Regions from separate parts of the Gemmobacter sp. LW-1 genome, predicted to be linked through region 2. Evidence: riboswitches for the same ligand, from Rfam matches in the RefSeq annotation. Region 2 holds a riboswitch; each other region holds the start of a gene.
The links. A riboswitch is a leader RNA that binds a small molecule or an ion and turns the genes downstream of it on or off. The one in region 2 is predicted to bind cobalamin.
Positions count from the first base shown of each region.

Region 1: it holds a riboswitch for cobalamin, as region 2 does, so the genes downstream of both, AO684_RS01415 (DUF1636 domain-containing protein) here and AO684_RS06270 (DUF1636 family protein) in region 2, are expected to answer to the same signal.
Region 3: it holds a riboswitch for cobalamin, as region 2 does, so the genes downstream of both, AO684_RS03275 (TonB-dependent siderophore receptor) here and AO684_RS06270 (DUF1636 family protein) in region 2, are expected to answer to the same signal.
Region 4: it holds a riboswitch for cobalamin, as region 2 does, so the genes downstream of both, AO684_RS01725 (energy-coupling factor ABC transporter permease) here and AO684_RS06270 (DUF1636 family protein) in region 2, are expected to answer to the same signal.

Region 1 covers NZ_LJSC01000010.1:22,381-27,672, forward strand. The annotation lists gene AO684_RS01405 (cobyric acid synthase) at 1-1,268, opposite strand, end outside; gene cobO (cob(I)yrinic acid a,c-diamide adenosyltransferase) at 1,561-2,199, opposite strand; cobalamin riboswitch at 2,343-2,537, shown strand; gene AO684_RS01415 (DUF1636 domain-containing protein) at 2,626-3,009, shown strand; gene cobW (cobalamin biosynthesis protein CobW) at 3,006-4,040, shown strand; gene cobN (cobaltochelatase subunit CobN) at 4,044-5,292, shown strand, end outside.
Region 2 covers NZ_LJSC01000031.1:25,924-31,215, reverse strand. The annotation lists gene modA (molybdate ABC transporter substrate-binding protein) at 1-468, opposite strand, end outside; gene AO684_RS06275 (hypothetical protein) at 529-894, opposite strand; cobalamin riboswitch at 999-1,214, shown strand; gene AO684_RS06270 (DUF1636 family protein) at 1,247-1,615, shown strand; gene AO684_RS06265 (ABC transporter ATP-binding protein) at 1,612-2,388, shown strand; gene AO684_RS06260 (ABC transporter substrate-binding protein) at 2,407-3,339, shown strand; gene AO684_RS06255 (iron ABC transporter permease) at 3,342-4,376, shown strand; gene AO684_RS06250 (ABC transporter permease) at 4,373-5,140, opposite strand; gene AO684_RS06245 (4Fe-4S binding protein) at 5,263-5,292, shown strand, end outside.
Region 3 covers NZ_LJSC01000022.1:41,307-46,598, forward strand. The annotation lists gene AO684_RS03265 (hypothetical protein) at 1-208, shown strand, start outside; gene AO684_RS03270 (pyridoxal-dependent decarboxylase) at 205-1,602, opposite strand; cobalamin riboswitch at 1,849-2,047, shown strand; gene AO684_RS03275 (TonB-dependent siderophore receptor) at 2,171-4,057, shown strand; gene AO684_RS03280 (ABC transporter substrate-binding protein) at 4,051-4,881, shown strand; partial or broken gene AO684_RS03285 (iron ABC transporter permease) at 4,878-5,292, shown strand, end outside.
Region 4 covers NZ_LJSC01000011.1:30,203-35,494, reverse strand. The annotation lists gene xseA (exodeoxyribonuclease VII large subunit) at 6-1,607, opposite strand; cobalamin riboswitch at 1,719-1,937, shown strand; gene AO684_RS01725 (energy-coupling factor ABC transporter permease) at 1,973-2,650, shown strand; gene cobF (precorrin-6A synthase (deacetylating)) at 2,702-3,469, shown strand; gene AO684_RS01715 (sarcosine oxidase subunit gamma) at 3,534-4,100, opposite strand; gene AO684_RS01710 (sarcosine oxidase subunit alpha family protein) at 4,093-5,292, opposite strand, start outside.

The DNA of each region.
Region 1 (5,292 bases), on a different contig from region 2:
CCGGTGATACGACCATCAGCCGAAACCGCGCCTTCGGGGGCGCCCTCGACAAAGGCGAAAGGCCGGGCGCGGGCCGGGCCGTTGCTGCGCCCGATATGGATTTCATACCCCTCGACATCGAGGCCGGTGGCGGCATGGGTGGCGCGGGTGCGGGTCAGCCGCTTGTCCGGGGTCATCACCGTCTCAATGTCCAGCAGCCCCAACCCCGGCGTTTCGCCCGCCGGTCCCTCGATCCCCTCGGGATCACGCACCACATGGCCCAGCATCTGATACCCGCCGCAAATGCCCAGCACATGCCCGCCGCGCCGCACATGGGCGGCAAGATCAATGTCCCACCCCTGCGCGCGCAGGAAGGCCAGATCGCCGCGCGTCGATTTGCTGCCCGGAAGGATCACCAGATCGGCGTCGCCCGGAATGGGCCGCCCGGCGGGCAGCAGCGTCAGCCGCACGGCAGGCTCCTGCGCCAGCGGGTCCAGATCATCGAAATTGGCGATCCGCGACAGCGCGAGGCAGACCACATGCAGGGCGCCATCGCCGCGCGCCTGTGGCAGGTCCAGCGCATCCTCGGCGGGCAGCCGCGCGGCATCGCCAAACCACGGCAACACCCCGAACCCACGCCAGCCGGTGCGATCCGCGATCAGCCGGTAACCGCCATCGAACAGGCGCGCATCGCCCCGGAACTTGTTGATGAGGAACCCCACGATCATCGCAGCATCCTCCGGGTCAAGCACCGCCTGCGTGCCGATCATCTGCGCGATCACTCCACCCCGGTCGATGTCCCCGGCCAACACCACCGGCACATCCGCCGCCCGCGCGAAACCCATATTGGCGATATCGCCCGCGCGCAGGTTGACTTCGGCGGGGCTGCCCGCCCCCTCGACGATCACCAGATCATGCGCTGCCCGCAACCGGGCAAAGCTTTCCTGCACCGCCCCCATCAGACGTGGCTTCAGCGCCGGATAGTCCGCCGCCCGCGTCGTGGTCAGCCGCCGTCCCTGCACCACCACCTGTGCGCCGGTCTCGCTTTCCGGCTTCAGCAGCACCGGGTTCATGTCCACCACCGGCTCCAGCCCGCAGGCCAGGGCCTGCAACGCCTGCGCCCGCCCGATCTCGCCCCCGTCAGATGTAACGGCGGCGTTGTTCGACATATTCTGCGGCTTGAAGGGCGCCACCTTCAAACCGCGTCGCCGCGCTGCCCGGCAAAGCCCCGCGACCAGCAGCGACTTGCCGACATTCGACCCCGCCCCCTGGATCATCAGCGCCGTCATCGCGCCTCTCCCTGGACAGGATGGGGGCGCTGCCCCCTCGGCCCTGCGGGCCTCACCCCCGGGATATTTAAGGCCAAGATGAAATGGCCCCCAGCCCGATTTGGGCGCCGCATCCCGGGCCGTTTCCACGGCAGAGACGCGGCGCTTTCACCTTGGACGGCCATCGGGATCCCTCCCTGTTCCGCCCCTTCAACCTGCCGCGATTCGGTTAACATCTCGTTGCTTTCATCTTGGCCTTAAATATCCCGGGGGAGTCGCGCAGCGACGGGGGCAGCGCCCCCTCCCCGGCCGGTCAGAACTCGACGCCCTTCTGGCCCTTGATCCCCGAGCGGAACGGATGCTTCACCAGCGCCATCTCGGTCACCAGATCGGCCAGTTCGATCAGCTCTTCCCTGGCGTTGCGGCCCGTGAGGCAGACATGGGTCATCGGCGGCTTCTCGTCGCGCAGGAAGTCCAGAACCTCGTCCAGCGGCAGATAATCATAGCGCAGCGCGATATTGATTTCGTCCAGCAGCACGAAGCGGATCTCCGGGTCGCGGATCAGCTCTTTCGCCTTCTCCCAGCCCTTGCGCGCCATGGCGATGTCACGGGCGCGGTCCTGGGTTTCCCAGGTGAAGCCCTCGCCCATGGCGTGAAACTGGCAGAGACCCGCGAAATTCTCTTCGATCAGGCGCCGCTCGCCCGTGTCCCAGGCGCCCTTGATGAACTGCACCACGGCGCAGGGCATACCATGGGCGATGCAGCGCAGGATCATGCCGAACCCGCTAGAGCTTTTGCCCTTGCCCGCGCCGGTATGGACAATGAGCAGCCCCTTTTCGCCTTCTTTCGTCGCCATGATCTTGTCACGGGCGGCTTTCTTCTTCGCCATCTTGGCGGCATGGCGGGCCAGATCCTCTGCCGGAACTTCGGTCTGCGGGGCGGTATCTTGCATCGTATCCTCCTGTTCGCGGGGCAGCATAGCGGTGGCCCTTGTCCACCGGAAGCCGCGAAGAGACGGCCCGCGCGCGGCGCGCGCCATGTCGCGCCTGCCCGCCGAAGCGGCGCGGGCCGCGCTTGACTTCGCCGGGGGATGTGGCACAAGCGGGCCATGCTGGTTCCTGCCGCGAGGCAGGTGAAAAGGGAATGCGACAGGCTCAAGGGCCAAGCGCAGCCGCCCCCGCGACCGTGACCGGAGAGACCCCATACCACTGGCAAACAGCCGGGAAGGTCGGGGTCGGGGAGAAATCCACTCCGCAAGCCGGGAGACCTGCCAGCGATCTGTTTTGACGGGCGGACGGGGTGTTCCGCGACCGGCAGAGGTGACTGCCTGTCACCCCTTCCGCGCCTGCATCCCTTTTGCCAAGGAAGGGATGATCCGATGGCGCAGACCACGCTCCATGTCTGTCTGACCTGCCGGCGCGAGGGGGTGGACCCCGCCGCACCGCGCCCCGGTGCCGTGCTGCACGAGGCGCTGGCGCAAGCAGGCGCGCCGGAAGGCGTGCGCATCGTCGGGGTCGAATGCCTGTCGGCCTGTTCCAACGGCTGTGCGGTCGCGCTCTCTGCCCCCGGCAAATGGACCTATGTCTATGGCCGGCTGGACCCTGATACCCATGTCGCTGCCATTCTGGACGGCGCCACGCGCTATGCCGGAACCGCTGACGGCGTTGTGCCCTGGCGCGAGCGGCCCGAGGTGTTCCGCAAGCAATGCCTTGCCCGCATCCCCCCATTCCCCTCTGACGCAACACAGGAAGCCGCCGAATGACCGATCTGACCAAAGTCCCCGTCACTGTGATCACCGGCTTTCTGGGTTCGGGCAAGACGACGCTGATCCGGCATCTGATGCAGAACCCACAGGGCAAGCGGCTGGCCGTTCTGGTCAATGAATTCGGCACCGTGGGGGTGGATGGCGAGATCCTGAAATCCTGCGCCGATGCGAATTGCCCGGTGGAGAATATCGTGGAACTCGCGAATGGTTGCATCTGCTGCACCGTGGCCGAGGATTTCATTCCGACGATCGAGGCGCTGATGGCGATGCCGCAGCGCCCCGATCATATCCTGATCGAAACCTCGGGCCTCGCGCTGCCGAAACCGCTGCTGAAAGCCTTCGACTGGCCCGCGATCCGCTCGCGCATCACGGTGGATGGCGTGGTGGCGCTGGCCGATGCCGAGGCGGTGGCGGCGGGGCGTTTCGCCTCCGATGTCGCAGCGGTGGAGGCGCAGCGCGCCGCCGATGACAGTCTTGACCACGAAACCCCGCTGTCCGAGGTGTTCGAGGATCAGATCGCCTGCGCCGATCTGGTGTTGCTGACCAAGGCCGACCTCGCGGGCGAGGCCGGTCTGGCCGCCGCGCGCGGGGTGATCGAGGCCGAGGCGCCGCGCAAGCTGCCGATCCTGCCCGTTTCGGAAGGTGTGGTGGACCCGCGTGTCGTACTGGGCCTGAATGCGGCAGCCGAAGACGACCTTGCCGCCCGGCCCAGCCATCACGATGGCCATGACGACCATGAACATGATGATTTCGACACGGTGGTGATCGAACTGGGCGAGGTGGCGGACCCGGAGGCGCTGCAAGCCGCAATCATCCGGCTGGCCCGCGAACAGGACATCCTGCGCGTGAAGGGCTATGTCGCCGTAGCGGGCAAGCCGATGCGGATGCTGGTGCAGGCCGTGGGCGCGCGGGTACGGGCACAATATGACCGCCCCTGGGGCGACACACCGCGTGCGACCCGTCTGGTGGTCATCGCCGAGCATGACAAGGTGAACGAAGCCGCCATCCGCACCGTGCTGGAGGGCTGAGCCTTGCACGTCGTCTTCCGCGAAAGTCACGGGCTGGAGGAGACCGACACGCCGTTCGATCCGGGGCAAAGCCCGGCGGATCTGGTGGTTCTGTCATTTTCCGACAGCGACCTTGGCGCTTTCGCGGCAGGATGGCAGCGGGCGAAAGCGGCGGGCGATGTGCCTTCGCTGCGGCTGGTCAATCTGGTGGCGCTGCGCCATCCGGTGTCGGTCGATACCTATGTCGAGGCGACGCTGTCCGGGGCGAAGGGCATTCTGGTCCGGCTGATCGGCGGTGAAAGCTATTGGCCCTATGGCCTCGCCTCGGTGCAGGATCTGTGCCGACGCAAGGGCATCGCGCTGGCGGTGCTGCCCGCCGACGGGCGGCCGGATGCGCGGCTGGACGACCTTTCTACCCTGCCCAGCGGCACGTTGCGCCGTCTGGCGGTGCTGTGTGACGCGGGCGGCGCGGTGGCAGCGCAGGCGGCGCTGGCGCAGCTCGCGCTGGCGGCGGGGCTTTACATGGCGCCGGTGGCCGGGGCCAAGACCCTGCCCGATTGCGGCTGGTATTGCCCTGACCGGGGCGTCATCGCCTTGCCCGAAGGTGAAGCGCCGCTGATCGCCGTCACGTTTTACCGATCTTACCTGACCGCCGCTGATACCGACCCGTTGGATGTGCTGATCCGTGCGGCACGGGCGCGGGGTTTCCGGGCTTTCGGCCTGTTCGCCCCCTCGCTGAAAGGCCCGCATGCCGCGTTGGTCGCCGAGGCGCTGCACGCCGCGCAGCCGGTGGCGGTGATCAATGCCACCGCCTTTTCCGCCAGGGGCGAGGCTGGTCATTCGCCGCTGGATGCCACTGGCTGTCCGGTCTGGCAGGTGGCGCTGTCGACCGCGCGGCGCAAGGATTGGGTCGCCGCAGAACGCGGGCTGTCGCCCGCCGATCTGGCCATGCATGTCGTGTTGCCCGAGGTCGATGGCCGGATCTTCGCCGGGGTAGTCAGCTTCAAGCAACCCAGCCCCCGCGACCCTGACCTGCAATTCTCGCGCTTCGTGCATCGCGCTGACGAGGGCCGCGTGGCAGCGGTGATCGACAAGGTTGCCGCGCGCTATCGGCTGGGCGCCACGCCTGTGGCGGAACGGCGGTTGGCGCTGGTGCTGTCCACCTATCCCGGCAAGGGCTGGAACCTTGCCCATGCCGTTGGCCTGGATGCGCTGGCCTCGACAGAGGCCATTGTGGAAACGCTCCGCAGCGCGGGCTACGCGGTGACGCCCG
Region 2 (5,292 bases):
CCACTGACCCAGCGCCGTCAGCGCGGCTTTGCCATATTGCCCGGCAGGCACGGAATCGACCATGGCCATCGCCAGTTTCCCGTCGCCCAGCAACGCGGACAGATCGAAGCCCGCCCCGATCTCAACCGGCGCCGCATCCTTGCCATGCGCGATCAGCACCAGCGTATTGCCCAGCAGATCCTCGCGCGTGCCCTCCACGACCAGCCCGGCGTTCTGCACCTCGTCCATCCAGTTCGGGGCGGCAGACACGAAGATGTCGGCGGGCGCCCCGGCAACGATCTGCTGCGCAAGCTTGCCCGAACCCGCATAGCTGATCACCACCTGATTGCCGGTTTCCGCCTGCCATTGCGCGGCCAGGTCATCCAGCGCATTCTTCATCGACGCGGCGGCGAAGACCACGACCTCCTCGGCGGCGACAGGGCTGGCAGCGAGGGCGAAAGCAAGCGTAAGGGCAAGACGGCGGGACATGAGAGACTCCGATATGTTTCGGGAAACATATCTGGCAGCCGCCTCCCGGTCACGCAAGCGTTATTTTTCTTCAGACATATCCACCTTGGTCGCAGGGGCAAGCAAGGCCTCCAGCGCGGTCACCTCTGCCGCCCCCGCCTGTTCGGCGGCCTCCAATACCGCAAGATAGCGGCGCAGCACCTCTTGCCCGGTCTCTGTCACCTGCGCCCCGCCGCCGCCCGCCCCGCCCCGCGCACTGCTGACCAGCGGTTCACGGAAAGCCGCGTTCATTTCCTCCACCAGCGACCAGGCCCGCTTGTAGCTCATCTGCATCTGCCGCCCGGCTGCGGCGATCGAGCCGGTCTCGCCAATGCGCTGCAACAGCTCGGCCTTGCCGGGGCCAAGCATGGCGGTGTCGAACAGGATGCGCAGCTTCAGCTTGGTCATCGGCGGGCCTTTCCGGGTGTCTCGGCCAATCATCGCCGCCGGCGCGCCGACAGGCAAGGGTGTGCCGCTTGTCGTGCCCGGGCTTGACGGCGGCGCCGAGTCATGCGCTTCTGGCCGCCGATGGTTCCCGGCAAATGCGACGCCGGGTGAAAAGGGAACACGGTGCGGTGTAGCCATCAGGCGCCAATTCCGTGACTGCCCCCGCAACTGTAAGCGGCGAGCGACCCCCAATGCCACTGGACCCCGAACTGCGGGGCCGGGAAGGCGGGGCAAGCTGCGACCCGCGAGTCAGGAGACCTGCCATCGAGAACCGCAACAACCACCGGGCGGGGTGCCCCGGGAAGGAGATCGTATGGACAGATCCCCGCGCAGGCCGATGGCCGCGCTTTCCACCGAAACCGGCGCGCGCCCCGCGCCGCATCAGATGCTTGTCTGCCAGTCCTGCCCGCATGTCGGGCGCGAATGCAGGCCCGGCCTGAACCTGTTGATCCAGCTGCGCGGCGCCCTGGCGCTGGCGGGTGTGGGGGCAGAGTTCGAGCTGTCGGGAACGCTGTGCGTCGAAGGCTGCCAGCGGCCCTGCACCCTGGCCTGGCGGGTCGCCTCGGGCGAGACCTGGCTGTTTGGCGATGTCGAAGATGGCCAGGATATCGACGCGCTGGTGGCCGGAACCGTGCGCCCTGCGGCTGCGGTCATCCGCACGGCGGCGGGGGCGATCCAATGACCCCGGCGCTGGAGTTCCGCTCGGTCTGCTGGGGCCCGAAGGACCGGCCCGACATCCTGACCGATATCAGCTTCGCCGTTCCGCAGGGGCAGATCATGGCGATCTGCGGCGCGAACGGGGCAGGCAAGACCTCGCTTCTGCGGCTGATCTATCGCCACCAGCCGCCCCGGCGCGGCGCGGTATCGGTTACGGGCCGCGACCTGTGGCTGATGTCGGCGCCCGAGGCCGCGCGCATCGTGGCTGCCGTGGTGCAGGAACAACCCACCGATTTCGCGTTGAGCGTGCGGCAGATCGTGGCTTTGGGCCGCTTGCCGCATCGCAAGGGCTGGGGCAGCGGGCTCGCCCTGCCCGGTGAGGCTGACTGCGCCATCATCGACGCCGCCATGGCCCGGCTGGACCTGACAGCCTTCGCAGACCGCAGTTTCGGCACCCTGTCCGGGGGCGAAAGGCAGCGGGTCATGGTTGCCCGTGCCCTTGCGCAAGAGCCGCGCATTCTGGTGCTGGACGAGCCGACCAACCATCTGGACATCCGCCACCAGCTTGATCTGTTGCGGCTGCTGCGCGATCTCGGCCTGACGGTGGTGACCACGCTGCACGATCTGCCGCTGGCGGCGGAATTTGCCGAACGCATGCTGATCCTGCATGGCGGCCGGATGCTGGCGGATGGTCCGCCCGATCAGGTGCTGCACGAGGATCTGCTGCACACCGCCTTTCAGGTGCGGGGCCGGATCGACCACAGCGGCACCGGCCCGCGCCTGTCCTTTCACCTCTGATCCGATCAGGAGTTTCCGATGATCCGTCTCGCCCTTGCGGCGCTGCTGCTGTCTGCCAGTGCGGCTGCTGCCTTCCCTGTCACCGTCAAAAGCTGCGACCGTGATGTGACCTTCGACGCCGCACCCGCGCGCGCAATTTCCAATGATGTGAACCTGACCGAAATGATGCTCGTGCTCGGCCTGCGCGACCACATGGTCGGCTATACCGGCATTTCCGGCTGGAAGACGCTGGACCCCGAAATGCGCGAGGGCGTCGCCGAACTGCCGGAGCTTTCGGCCAAATACCCCAGCAAGGAAGTTCTGGCTGCGGCGGAGGCTGATTTCTTCTTCGCGGGCTGGAATTATGGCATGAAGGTCGGCGGCGAGGTTACGCCCGAAACGCTGGAACCTTTCGGCATCAAGACCTACGAACTGACCGAAAGCTGCATCCATATCGGGCCGAAAGCACGCAGCACGATGCAGGACATGTATCAGGACATGCTGAACCTTGGCCGCATATTCGGCGTCGAGGATCGGGCAGAGTCGCTGGTCGCAGGCTACAAAGCGCGGCTGGCCGAGGCGACGAAGGGCGTGGACCACGACCATCCGCTGCGGGTCTTTGTTTACGATTCGGGCGAAGAGGCGCCGTTCACTGCCGGCAAATACGCCATGCCGACCGCACTGATCGAGGCGGCGGGCGGCGTCAACATCATGGATGATCTGGACAAAAGCTGGGCCGAAGTGGCGTGGGAGCCGGTGGTGGCGCGCAATCCGCAGGTCGTGGTGATCGTGAACTACGGCGATGTGACGGCGGAACAGAAGATCGCCTTCATGAAGGGTAATCCGGCCTTCGCGGATATCGACGCGGTGAAGAATGATCGCTTCGTCGTGCTGGAATATGTCGAGGCGACGCCGGGGCCGCGCAATATCCGCGCGGTCGAAAAGCTGGTCGCCGGGTTCGCGGGCCAGTGACGATGCGGCTCGCCCTGCGTCGCGCCCTGCCGCGCCGGGCGGGCCTTGCCCTTGCCGTGCTGCTGGGGCTGGCGCTTTCGGTCAGCCTTGCGGTTTCGGTTGGATCGGTCGCCATCGCGCCGGGCACCGTCTGGGGGGTATTGCTCGACCGGCTGCTGCCCGGGCTGGTGACGCCCCACTGGGGTGTGGGGCAGGCGAATATCGTCTGGCAGATCCGCCTGCCGCGCGTGCTGCTGGCGGCTCTGGTCGGCGGCGGGCTGGGTCTGGTGGGCGCGGCGCTTCAGGCCGTTACCCGCAACCCGCTGGCCGATCCGCATTTGCTGGGCATTTCCTCGGGCGCCGCATTCGGTGCGATTGCGGCGCTGTTACACACGGGCATGTTCCTTGGCCTGCTGACCGTGCCGCTGATGGCCTTCGGCGGGGCGCTGGCGGCCACGGCGCTGGTGCTGGGCGTTGTGGCGCTGACCGGCGCGGGGGCGGCGGACCGGCTGGTGCTGGCCGGGGTCGCCGTCAGCTTCATCATCATGGCCGGGGCAAACATCCTGATCTTCCTCGGTGATCCGCGCGCCACGCATACCGTGGTGTTCTGGATGCTGGGCGGGTTGGGCCTTGCGCAATGGTCGCACCTTCTCTGGCCGCTGGCGGTATTGCTGCCGGTGGGACTGTGGCTCTGGTCGCGGGCGCCAGTGCTGAACGCGATGAGCCTTGGCGACGAAACCGCCGTGAGCCTTGGTGTCGAGGTCACGCGATTCCGGCTGGCGGTCTTTGTCGCCGCCGCGCTGATCACGGGGGTGATGGTGGCGTTTTCCGGGCTGATCGGCTTTGTCGGGCTGATGATGCCGCATCTGGTGCGGATGCTTGTCGGGGGCGACAATGCCCGCGTGTTGCCCGGATCGGCGCTGGCGGGCGCGGTGTTCCTGATCTGGGCCGACGCTGCGGCGCGGGTGGTGCTGGCGCCCGAGGATCTGCCCATTGGCGTCGTGACCGGCCTGTGCGGCGGGCTGTTTTTCATCTGGCTGATGGCGCGACGGCGCTAACCGCGCCGCCAGCGCGCCGCACGCTGTTCGGCGGGCTGAATCAGCGCAAGGTCGATCACCAGCATCACCGCGACGAAGGCCAGTGCATAGGCCAGGACACCAGCAATCTCGAAAAGCTGGAATTTCAGGTGGATCTGAAAGCCGATGCCGCTGGAGCGGCCCAGAAACTCCACCACCAGCACGATCTTCCAGATGATCGCCAGCCCCGCCCGCGCGCTGGCAACCAGAAAAGGCGCAAGCTGCGGCAGCAGCACATGCCGCGCCCAGATCAGGCGCGACAGGCGAAAGACGCGGGCCATGTCGTTCAGCTCGGGTGACAGCGTGCGCGCGCCTTCCCGCATGGTCACCAGCACCATGGCGGTCTTGTTGATGGTCACGGCGGCAATGGCGGCCACCTCATTCAGCCCGATCCACAGATAGCACAGCACGATGACGACCAGCGCGGGCAGATTGAGGAAGATCAGCACCCAGGGGTCCAGCCAGCGGTTCAGCCGGGGCAACCGGCCCAGCGCCACACCCAGTACCGTGCCCAGCGCCATCGACAAGCCGAAAGCAAGTGCCACCCGCACCAGCGTCGCCGTCATGTGATGCCACAGCCGCCCTGATCTGGCCTCCTCCCACAGGACCGCTGCCACTTCGGGTGGGGCGGGCAGGATGCGCGGCTCGCCCCGCAACAGCGACAGCGCCCACCAGAAGGCCACAAAGCCGGTGAGCGACAGCAGGAAGATCAGCCGGTCGGCCGGGGTGCGGGCGGAAGGCTCCATTCCCCGACCATAGCGCCGCCCCCGGCCGCCCGCGCTGCGACCTTCGTCCAATTTTCGGGCAGGTGCGCGCGTGCCTAGTCTGGCGCATGCGTATCCTGCACCTTGTTCTTTGCTGGGTTCTGATGACCGGCGCCGCCCTTGCCGCGCCGCTG
Region 3 (5,292 bases), on a different contig from region 2:
CGACGTCGGCCCGTCGAAAGAGGCCATGCAGTTTCGCAACATGTCGCGGGTGATCCCCGGTGACGTGCTGAAGATCGGCGCCGACAAATGCGTGGTGACGCTGCTGACATGGCGGCTGGCCACCCAGACCGATGCGGAATGGGAGCAGATGGGCTGCATCCACGAGGCGGAGATGTTTCTGATCCGGGGCCTTCTGGAACGGAGTTAACCGTTCCCGGCCAGTGCGGTGATCACCTCGAAGGCCGTGGCCACATCGGCCTCGGTCGCGTCGAACTGGCCGACCTGAAAGCGGATCACCAGCCCATCCTGCACCCGCGTCTGCGTGATGTAGATGCGGCCATCATCATTAATCCGGTTGATGAAGGCCTGCTGCGCCGCCTCATCCGCGCCTTTCAGCCGGAAGGTGAACAGTGACAGGACTGGCTCGGTCACGATCTCGAACCTCGGATCGGCGCGCAGCCGGTCTGCAAGCGCCTGCGACCAGCGCACATGGTTGCGGATGCGGGTGCGCAGCCCTTCCAGCCCGTAATGCCGCAGCACGAACCAGAGTTTCAGCGCACGGAAGCGGCGGCCCAGCGGAATCGACCATTCCGAATAATTGACGATCCCGTCCGCGCCATGGGTCTTGAGGTATTCCGGCCGGATCGCCAGCGTCCGCACCAGCGGTTCGGGGTCGCGCAGGAAATGCGCCGCGCAGTCGAATTGCACGCCCAGCCATTTATGCGGATTGAACACGATGGAATCGGCGCCTTCTATGCCGGTCCACAGCTCGCGGAACTCGGGGCAGATCATCGCGGCGCCTGCCCAGGCTGCATCGACATGGGTGTAAAGCCCGTGCGCTTTCGCAACCGCAAGCGTCGCCGCAACGTCGTCGCAGGCGCCGGTTCCGGTGCCTCCGGTGCAGGCGATCACCCCGCAGGGGTGCAACCCCGCCGCCAGATCGGCACGGATGGCGGCATCCAGCGCCGCCGGGTCCATGCTGCGCCGCGGGCCTTGCGTCGGGATGCGGACGAGGTTCGCGGCCCCGATGCCGGAAATCCAGATCGCCCGGTCGATGGAGGTATGCACCTCGCCCGAACAATAGACCCGCAGGTGCGGCTGGCCGCTCAGGCCCTGTTCATTGCCCGCCCAATCCAGTGCGCGCTCCCGCATCGTCAGCACAGCGGCGAGCGTGGCGGACGAGGCGCTGTCCTGAATGACCCCCTTGAATCCCTCTGGCAGACCAACCGACTGGCGCAGCCAGTCCATCATCACCGTCTCCATCTCGGTCGCGGCGGGCGAGGTCTGCCACAGCATGCATTGCGCGGCGACGGTGCTGGCCAGAAACTCGGCCAGCATCGAGGGCGGCGTGGCATTGGCCGGGAAATAGGCGAAGAAGCGCGGGTGCTGCCAATGTGTCATGCCGGGCATCACGATCTGTTCGAAATCGGCGAAGATTGCCTCCATCGCCTCGGGCATTTCCGGCGGGCAGGCGGGCAGGGCGGCGGCCACTTCGCCGGGACGGGTGCCGGCGCGGACCGGGCGCTCGCGCAGACCCTGATGATAGTGTGCGCCCCAATCGGCGATACGGGCGCCCCAGTGGGCGAAATCAGTCCAGTTCATCGGGGCTCCTTGGCCGTGGCTTCAGGGATGGCGCAGAGCTTACCGCATTGTGCCTGTGGGGCCGGGCTTTCCGGATCGTTCAGCCCGCATCCTGCGGCGTGGTCATCTGCGCTCCTCCCCCGGGTGGGCAAAGCTTTGCTGCTTGGCCCGGTCCCGTCAAGCAGGCTGGGTGCGTGCATGGTGCCACAGCGGACTGCGATCCGCCCGCCGCGCTGCGGCGCGGCCTTGACTCGCGCAGCCCCCGGACCCTAGATCGCACGACCAAGTTCCGGCCCGCCGGATGAAAAGGGAATACGGAGGAACGCCTGCGTTCTGGCCGTAGCTGCCCCCGCAACTGTCAGCGGTGAGCGACGTCGATCATGCCACTGGGGCGGCAAAGCCCCGGGAAGGCCGGCAACGCTACGACCCGCGAGCCAGGAGACCTGCTTGGAGGATCACCCTTTCCGGGCGCGAGGGGCGCCATGGAAGCGGCCTTAACCGCAGCGGTGACAGCAAGCACTGTCTGCGGAACCCTTTCCGCGACACATCGGGTCTGTCGGGCATTTGCCCGCGATTGGGAGAACGGAACATGGGTTCCAAACGCGTGTCGTATCTTGGTCTTCTGGCCACCACCTGCCTTCTGGTGCCGGGCGCTGCCGTGGCGCAGGAGGTCACCGAAATGGATGAGATCATCATTTCCGGCGGCCTGACCGGCATTGCCGCCAATGCCTATGGCCGGTCGGTCACCGTGCTGGATGGCGCCGAAATCGCGGATCGCGGCATCGCGACGGTGCAGGATGCCCTGCGCGCGCTGCCCGGGGTTTCCGTGACCGGCTCGGGCAGCACCTATACGCAGGTGCGTATCCGGGGCGGCGAGGCCAGCCATACGCTTGTGCTGATCGACGGGATCGAGGCCAGTGCCGGGTCCGATGAATATGTCTTCACCGGGCTGGAAGCCGCCGATATCGACCGGATCGAGGTGCTGCGCGGCCCGCAATCGGCTTCTTACGGCTCCAATGCCTCGACGGGGGTGATCAACATCATCACCAAAAAGGGCGATGAGGGCACGCATTACGGCGGCCGGATCGAGTTCGGCAACGGCACTGCCGCCTCGGCCTTCCTGTCGCAGCGCAGCGCGCGCGGCGGGCTCAAGCTGAGCCTCTCGGATCGTGATGACAAGGGCTATGACCAGTCCGGCGATGGCGGCGAGAAGGACGGTATCCGCCGCCGCACCCTGAACCTGTCGGGCGACTGGCAGGCGACCGAGGATCTGACGCTGGGCTTCACCCTGCGCCGCTCGAAAGAGCGCTACGACTATGATTCCGAAAACTGGGCCGCGACCGATGCCGACAGCTACGTCGTGGATGACCCGGCGCCCTACAGCAACCGCGATGAACAGACCGGCGCTTTGTGGGCGGAATTTTCGATGCTGGATGGCCGGATGACCCATCGGCTGGAATGGCAGAACACGCTGTTCAGGCAGAGCTTCAACGGCGGCCCGACCACGCGGGGTGAGACCGGGAAGCTGAAATACCGGCTCAGCTACGCGCTGGACGGACAGGCGGTGGAAGATGCGTCGCACCTGCTGAACCTGCTTGCGGAAAAGGAGGATGATGAATCCTCGGCGGCGCCGGGTTACAAGCGCGGCATGACCTCGGTCGCGCTGGAATATCGCGGCTTTCTTGACAACGGGCTGGACATCCAGGCTGGCATCCGGCGCGACAACAACAAGACCTTCGAGGATTTCACCAGCTGGAACATCGGTCTGTCGTGGCGCGTGCCGGATACCGGGCTGCGCGTCCATGCCTCGGCGGGCCGCGCCTCGGTCAACCCGTCCTATTACGAACTTTATGCCGATGACAGCTACACGCTGGGCAATCCCCGTCTGGCACCCGAACGCAACACCGGCTTCGATCTGGGGATCGAGACCGAGGTTCTGGGCGGTCGCGGCCTGATCGACATCACCTATTTCAACGAGAAGCTGGAAGACGAGATCACCTATGCCTATGGCGCGGCACCCGATGGCTCGGGCCGGGCGACCTATGTCAACCAATCGGGCAAAAGCCCGCGTCAGGGGATCGAGCTCAGCGGTCGCCTTCAAGCCACCGACGCGCTGTCTCTGGGGATGAACTACACCTATCTGGACGCAAAGAACCCCGACGGCTCGGTCGAGATCCTGCGCCCCCGGCACGAGCTTGGCCTGTCAGGCACCTGGCAGACCTTTGGCGGCCGCGGTTCGGTTACGGCGGACATCCGCTATGCGGCGGGGAATTACAGCACCGAATACTGGGGCGCCTTTGCAACCCGCAAGACCCCGGTCTGGACCACCGTGAATGTCGCCGCGCGCTATGATCTGACCGACAGCGTGCAGCTGACCGGGCGCGTCACCAACCTCTTTGACCGCAAGAATGTGGAAACCTGGGGTTATGCAACGCCCGGTCGCACCGCATGGCTGGGGCTGGAGGCGAAATGGTAAGGCAGCTTGCGCTGCTTTTGCTGCTGGCCGGTCCGGTAAGCACCGGGCCGGGGTTCGCCGCGCCGGAGGCCCCCCGGCGCGTCGTCTCGATCAATCTCTGTACCGATCAGCTTGCTATCCTCCTGGCCGCGCCGGGGCAGTTGATTTCCGTCTCCGATCTGGCGCAGGACCCGCGCTCCTCCACCATGGTCGAGGCGGCCATGGCCTATCCGGCCAATCAGGGTCAGGCCGAGGAGGTTTACCTGATGAAGCCCGATCTGGTTCTGGCCGGAGCCTATACGGCGCGTGCCACGGTATCGATGCTGGAAAGGCTGGGTATCCGCGTGGTCACCTTCCCGCCTGCGAGTTCCATCGCGGAGGTGCGGCAGGGCATGATCGAGATGGGCCGCGCTCTGGGCCGTGAGGCGGCGGCGCAGGCCATGCTGGAGGCATTCGATGCCCGTCTCGCGCGGCTGCCACCGGCCCCGCCGCAGCGCCCAACCGCCGCGACCTTTGCCGCCAACGGCTATGCCTCGGGCAGCCGGAGCCTGGCGGGCGAGATCATCGAACGCGCGGGCTATCACCATCTGGCCGAGGATCTGGGCATGCCCATGGGCGGCTTCCTGCCGCTGGAGGCGCTGATCATGGCCGACCCCGATCTGGTGATTGCGGGCGATCCCTATCCCGGCGCCTCGCGCGCCGAAGAGGTGCTGCACCACCCCGCGCTTGCCGCGCTGACCGGCGGGCAGACGGTGCTGGAGGAGAATGACTGGGTCTGTGGTCTGCCCGCGCTGCTGGATGCGACCGAACGGCTGGCCGCGACCCGCAAGGGGGTCGCGCCATGAGCTTTGCGCGGCTGCTGACCCTGCTCGCTGTGCTGGTTGCGCTGATGTTCCTCGCCTCGCTGGTGACGGGCGTTGCGGCGGCGGGTCCAGGGGAGTCCCTGCGCGCTCTGGTTTTTGGCGATGGCGGGCCGTTGACGCTGGTGATGCGGGAAATCCGGCTGCCGCGTGCGCTGCTCGCGGTGATGGTGGGGGTGAGTCTTGGCCTTTCGGGGGCGGCAATGCAGGGGCTCTTGCGCAATCCGCTGGCCGAACCCGGTCTTATCGGCGTTTCGGCCTCGGCGGCCCTCGGCGCGGTGCTGGCATTGCAGACCGGCTTTGCGGCCGCCTTCACCCTGGCACTGCCATTTTCGGCGCTGGCGGGGGCGCTGGCGGGAGTGTTGCTGATCCTGCTGCTGGCGGGCCGCAGCGGTG
Region 4 (5,292 bases), on a different contig from region 2:
GTGCGTCAGAACAGGCTGCCCTGATCCGGCCCCTCCTCGCGGGAACGGGGCTTGCGGGGGGTGCGCAGGGGGCCTTCGGCGGATGGCGCCACGGAGGTGCCGGGGCCGGTCGTGACGCGGCCATCGCGGAACTCGATCTCCAGCGCGGCGGCCTCGCGGGCAAGTTCGGCACTGGTGATGACGGCGCCTCCGGCCCGTACGACGGCATAGCCCCGCGCCAGTGTCGCCTGATAGCCCAGCGTCTTCCGCATCCGCTCCAGCCCGTCCAGCCGTTCTGTGGCGCGGGCCAACCGTTGTGCAGGTGCGGTTTCCAGCCGGCTTGCCAGAACGCCCAGACGATCCCGGTCGCGGGCAATCTGGGTTTTGGCTCCGGACAGCAGACGCGCCAGCGCGGGCGCGAGCCGTGAGGCCCATTTATCGAGGCCCGCATGGCTACGCTCCTGCCGCCGCTCCATTGCCGTATCCGCGCGGGCAGTCAGCACCTGCAGCCGCTCGGCCCGGCCCGAGATCAGGGCGCGCAGCGCCTCGGGACGCAGGCGCCCGGCACGCGCCTCGTAGGCGCCCCGCTTGCGGGTGACCATCAGCCCCAGCGCACCGCCCAGCCGTTGCACCACCGCGTCGAATCGCTGGCCCGGCCCGCCCAGCAGCATGTCGAGCCGGGGCAGCGCCCGGCCCAGATCGGACAGCCGCACCCGCCGCCGCTCGGCCTCCTGCGCCATCGCCCGGCTGAGACGCGCCCCGAAGCCATCGACAGCGGCCAGCAGGTCCAGCCGCACCGGCACCGCCATCTCTGCGGCGGCGGTCGGCGTTGGCGCCCGGCGGTCAGCCGCGAAGTCGATCAGCGTGGTGTCGGTTTCGTGCCCCACGGCGGAAATCAGCGGAATGCGGCTGGCCGCCGCCGCCCGCACCACGATTTCCTCGTTGAATCCCCACAGATCCTCCAGAGAGCCACCGCCCCGCGCCACGATCAGCAGATCGGGCCGCGGCACCGGGCCGCCGGGTTCGATCGCGTTGAAGCCACGAATGGCCGCCGCCACCTCGGCTGCGCATTTCTCCCCCTGGACCGCCACCGGCCAGATCAGGACATGGCGGGGAAAGCGGTCGCGCAGCCGGTGCAGGATGTCGCGGATCACCGCACCCGAGGGCGATGTGACCACCCCGATCACGCCGGGCAGATAAGGGACAGGCTTTTTGCGCGCGGGGTCAAACAGCCCCTCGGCCTGCAAGGCGGCGCGGCGCTTTTCCAGCATGGCCATCAGGGCACCGGCCCCTGCGGGGGCCACATCCTCGACAATCAGCTGGTATTTCGACTGGCCCGGAAAGGTGGTCATCCGGCCGGTGGCCACGACCTCCATCCCCTCTTCAGGGCGCACCTGCATCCGTGCCACCTGCCCCTTCCAGGAGACGGCGGCAATGACCGAACGGTCATCCTTCAGGTCGAAATACATATGCCCCGAGGACGGGCGCGAGACTCGCCCGATCTCGCCCCGCACGCGGACAAGGCCAAATTCGCCTTCAATCATGCGTTTCACTGCGCCGGAAAGCTCCGACACGGTATATTCGGGCTGGTTGCCCTGCTGGGGCTGGGGGTCTTCGAACAGGTCCATGCCCCCGTTTTGCCCCAAGCCCGCGCGGCCCGCAACCGCCCCGGCCCCGCCCGCCCGTCGCAAAGCGCGCCAGACCGTCGCAAAGCCCGCTTGACGCAAGCGCCCTTTCGCCACAGAACGAGGCGGCAAGGTGTCCATCAGGTGCCAAGCACCGGACTCAATCGGGAACGGGGAAGGGCGAACCCAGTCAGGCGCCCAAAGCCCCGGCCGCCCCCGCGACTGTGAGCGGAGAGCGCCCCCATCCGCCACTGGTGTCCCTGCGGCACCGGGAAGGCCGGGACGCGCCACGACCCGCAAGCCAGGAGACCGGCCTTGCATGAACCGAAACCACGGCCGTCGGGTGTGACGGCCAGAGGAGACAGATCATGCATATCGAACCGGGCCTCGTTTCCGGGGCCAAGCTGATGCTTGGTGCCGCCACCGCCGCCACCGCCGGGCTTTACACGCTGAAAATCGCTTTTGCCGCGATCCGCGAACAGGGTGCAGTGTCACTGCTGGCGCGCAGCGTGCTGGCCACCGCCGCCACCTTCACCTTCTTCGAGGTGCTTCCCCATGTGCCCGTCGGCGTATCCGAGGTGCATCTCATCCTTGGATCGACCCTGTTCCTGCTGTTCGGCGCCGCTCCGGCGGCCATCGGGCTGGCGCTTGGCCTGCTGATCCAGGGGATGTTCTTCGCCCCCTTCGACCTGCCGCAATACGGGATGAACGTCACCACCCTGCTGGTGCCACTGTTCGGCCTTCAGGCACTGGCGCGGCGCGTCATCGCCCCCGGCACTGCCTATGTCGATCTGCGCTACGGGCAGGCGCTGGCGCTGTCGACCGCCTATCAGGCGGGCATCGTCGCCTGGGTCGCCTTCTGGGCTTTCTACGGCATGGGCTTCAGCGCCGAGGCCATGGCGCAGGTCTCGACCTTCGGGGCCGCCTACATGCTGGTCGTCGCGGTGGAACCGCTGGTGGATCTGGCTGTTCTGGCAGCCGCCAAGGCCATCAAGGGCCTTGCGGGTTCCGGCCTTGTGACCCAACGCCTGCACGCCGCCGCCTGATCTTTCTGCCGCCGCCCAAAGCCGGGCGGCGGCCTCTTTGACCGAGCGACCATGACCCTTCACCTCAGCCTCGTCGGAATTGGCAGCGGCAATCCCGACCACCTGACGCGCCAAGCCATCCGCGCGCTGAACCGCGCTGATCTGATCCTCTTGCCGCGCAAGGGCAGCGCGAAGGCCGATCTGGCCGACCTCCGGCGCGAGATCCTCGCCGAGGTGCTGGAAAACCCCGCGACCCGCATTGCCGAATTCGACTATCCGACGCGAGACGCCGCAACTGCCGATTACCGCCAAAGGGTCGAAGACTGGCATGATGCCATCGCCGCCCGCTGGGTGGACAGTATCGCGGCCCACCCCGGCGCGACGCGCGTCGCGCTGCTGGTCTGGGGTGACCCCTCGCTTTACGACAGCACCCTGCGCATCGCCACCCGGCTGAACCCGCGCCCGGACATCGAGGTCATCCCCGGCATTACCTCAATCCAGGCGCTGACCGCCGCCCAGGCCATCCCGCTGAACGAGATCGACGGCCCCGTCACCATCACCACCGGGCGCCAATTGCGCGAAACCGGCTTTCCGGCCGGCGTCGATACCTGTGTGGTGATGCTGGACGGCGAATGTTCCTTCCAGAGCCTGCCGCCGGAAGGCATACAGATCTGGTGGGCGGGCTATGCGGGTATGCACATCCAGATCACCGACAGCGGCCCGCTGGCTGACGCTGGCCCACGCATCATTGCCGCCCGCGCCGAAGCCCGCGCCGCACATGGCTGGATCATGGATATTTACCTGCTGCGCCGCCGGGGCCAGGCGCAAATTTCTTCCTGAAGAAATTTGCAAATCTTTTCCACAAAAGATTTGCGCGCGGCCCCCGGAGGGGCCGCGAAGCCGTTCAGAACACCGAATGCGCGGCGGTGTCCAGCGCGTGCCACAGGGCGGCGGCCGAGGATCGCGCCCCGATCACGCTGACCTGCGCGGCCCCGCGCTTCACCACATAGACCCCCATATGCTCCAGCATGGCGCGGGTCGCGGCGCCATCCGGCGCGGTGGCCAGATCGACATTGCACAACCGCTCGAACAGCGCGGGCAGATCCTCGCCGGTCACGTCGATACGCACCCAGGCATCGGTCTGTTCGGTGATCGAGGCCGCATCGCCGAACACCGGCAGCAGGGCCGCGCGACTATCCTCATGCGTGGCGAAGGGCGCCTCGATCATCCAGCTTTCGGGCGACAGCCAGAAGGCGGCGAAAGGCGCACGGGCCTCGAAGCGGCCGGGGCCGGGCAGCGGGATGCCGGCCCCCGCAGCGGCGGCGGCAACTTCGGCAGACCGCCCCTGACGGGCCGAAACCGATGCCAGCGCCACATCCACAACCTCGGCCAGCGTGACCGGGCCGAAGACGGCCCGCGCCGGGCTGGTGCCCCCCAGCGGGCAGAGGGGTTTCAGACGATGCTCAGCCACGGAGACGCTCTCCTTCCGGGTCAAAGAAATGCGGGCTCACGATTTCGACCTCGACCTCGGCCCCTGCCAGCAGGTTGGCCGCGCGCAGGCGCTGGCCGCGCCGCTCGTCGCCCTTCTTCAGGTAGCCAAGCGCGATGGAACAGCCCAGATGCGGCGAATAAACCACTGACGTCAGCCAGCCCAGATCATTGGCAATCACCGGCGCGGCGCCTTTCTCGAGGAAATGGCTGCCAGCGGTCAGCTTCTGCGCCGGATCGACGGGCTTCACACCAACCAGACGATAGCCGTTCGGGTCATTCATGCCCTCGCGCTGGCTCAGCACCATGCCGATGCTGTCTTTCTTCTTCGACACCATCTTGCCCAGACCCATGTTCAGCGCGGTGGACTGGCCGTTCAGCTCGTTCCCTGCGACGTGGCCCTTTTCGACCCGCATGACACCGAGCGCCTCGGTGCCATAGACAACGGCGTCGAATTCGCGGCCCTGTTCCACCAGCTCGCGGATCAGCGCATCGCCATAACGGGTCGGCACCGCGATTTCATAGGCCAGTTCCCCGGAGAAGCTGATGCGGAAGATCCGCGCCCGCAGCCCGCCGCAAACCGTGATCTCGCGGCACCCCATATAGGGCAGTTCCGCATCCGAGATGTCCTGATCCACCAGCTTTTGCAGCAGCTTGCGCGCATTCGGCCCGGCGACCGAGAACTGCGCCCAGGCCTCGGTGGTGGAAATCAGCTGCACATCCATGTCGGGATAGAGGCACTGCCGGGCATATTCGAGATTGCGGAACACCAGAACCGCATTGGCGGTGGTGGTGGTCATCACATATTCATTCTGCCCCAGCCGCGCCGTGGTGCCGTCGTCATAGACGATGCCATCCTCGCGCAGCATCAGCCCATAGCGACATTTGCCGACGGCCAGCGTGCTGAAGGTATTGGCATAGACCTTGTCGAGAAAGGCCCCGGCATCGGTGCCCTGAATGTCGATCTTGCCGAGCGTGGTCACGTCGCAGATGCCGACCGATTTGCGCGTCGCCAGAACCTCGCGGTCCACGCTTTCGCGCCATTGGGTTTCGCCTGCACGCGGCAGCCATTGCGCGCGCAGCCATTGGCCGACCTCGACAAAGACCGCGCCCTGTTCGCTGGCCCATTTGTGGCTGGGGGTCAGACGCTTGGGCTTGAACTCCTGCCCGCGAGA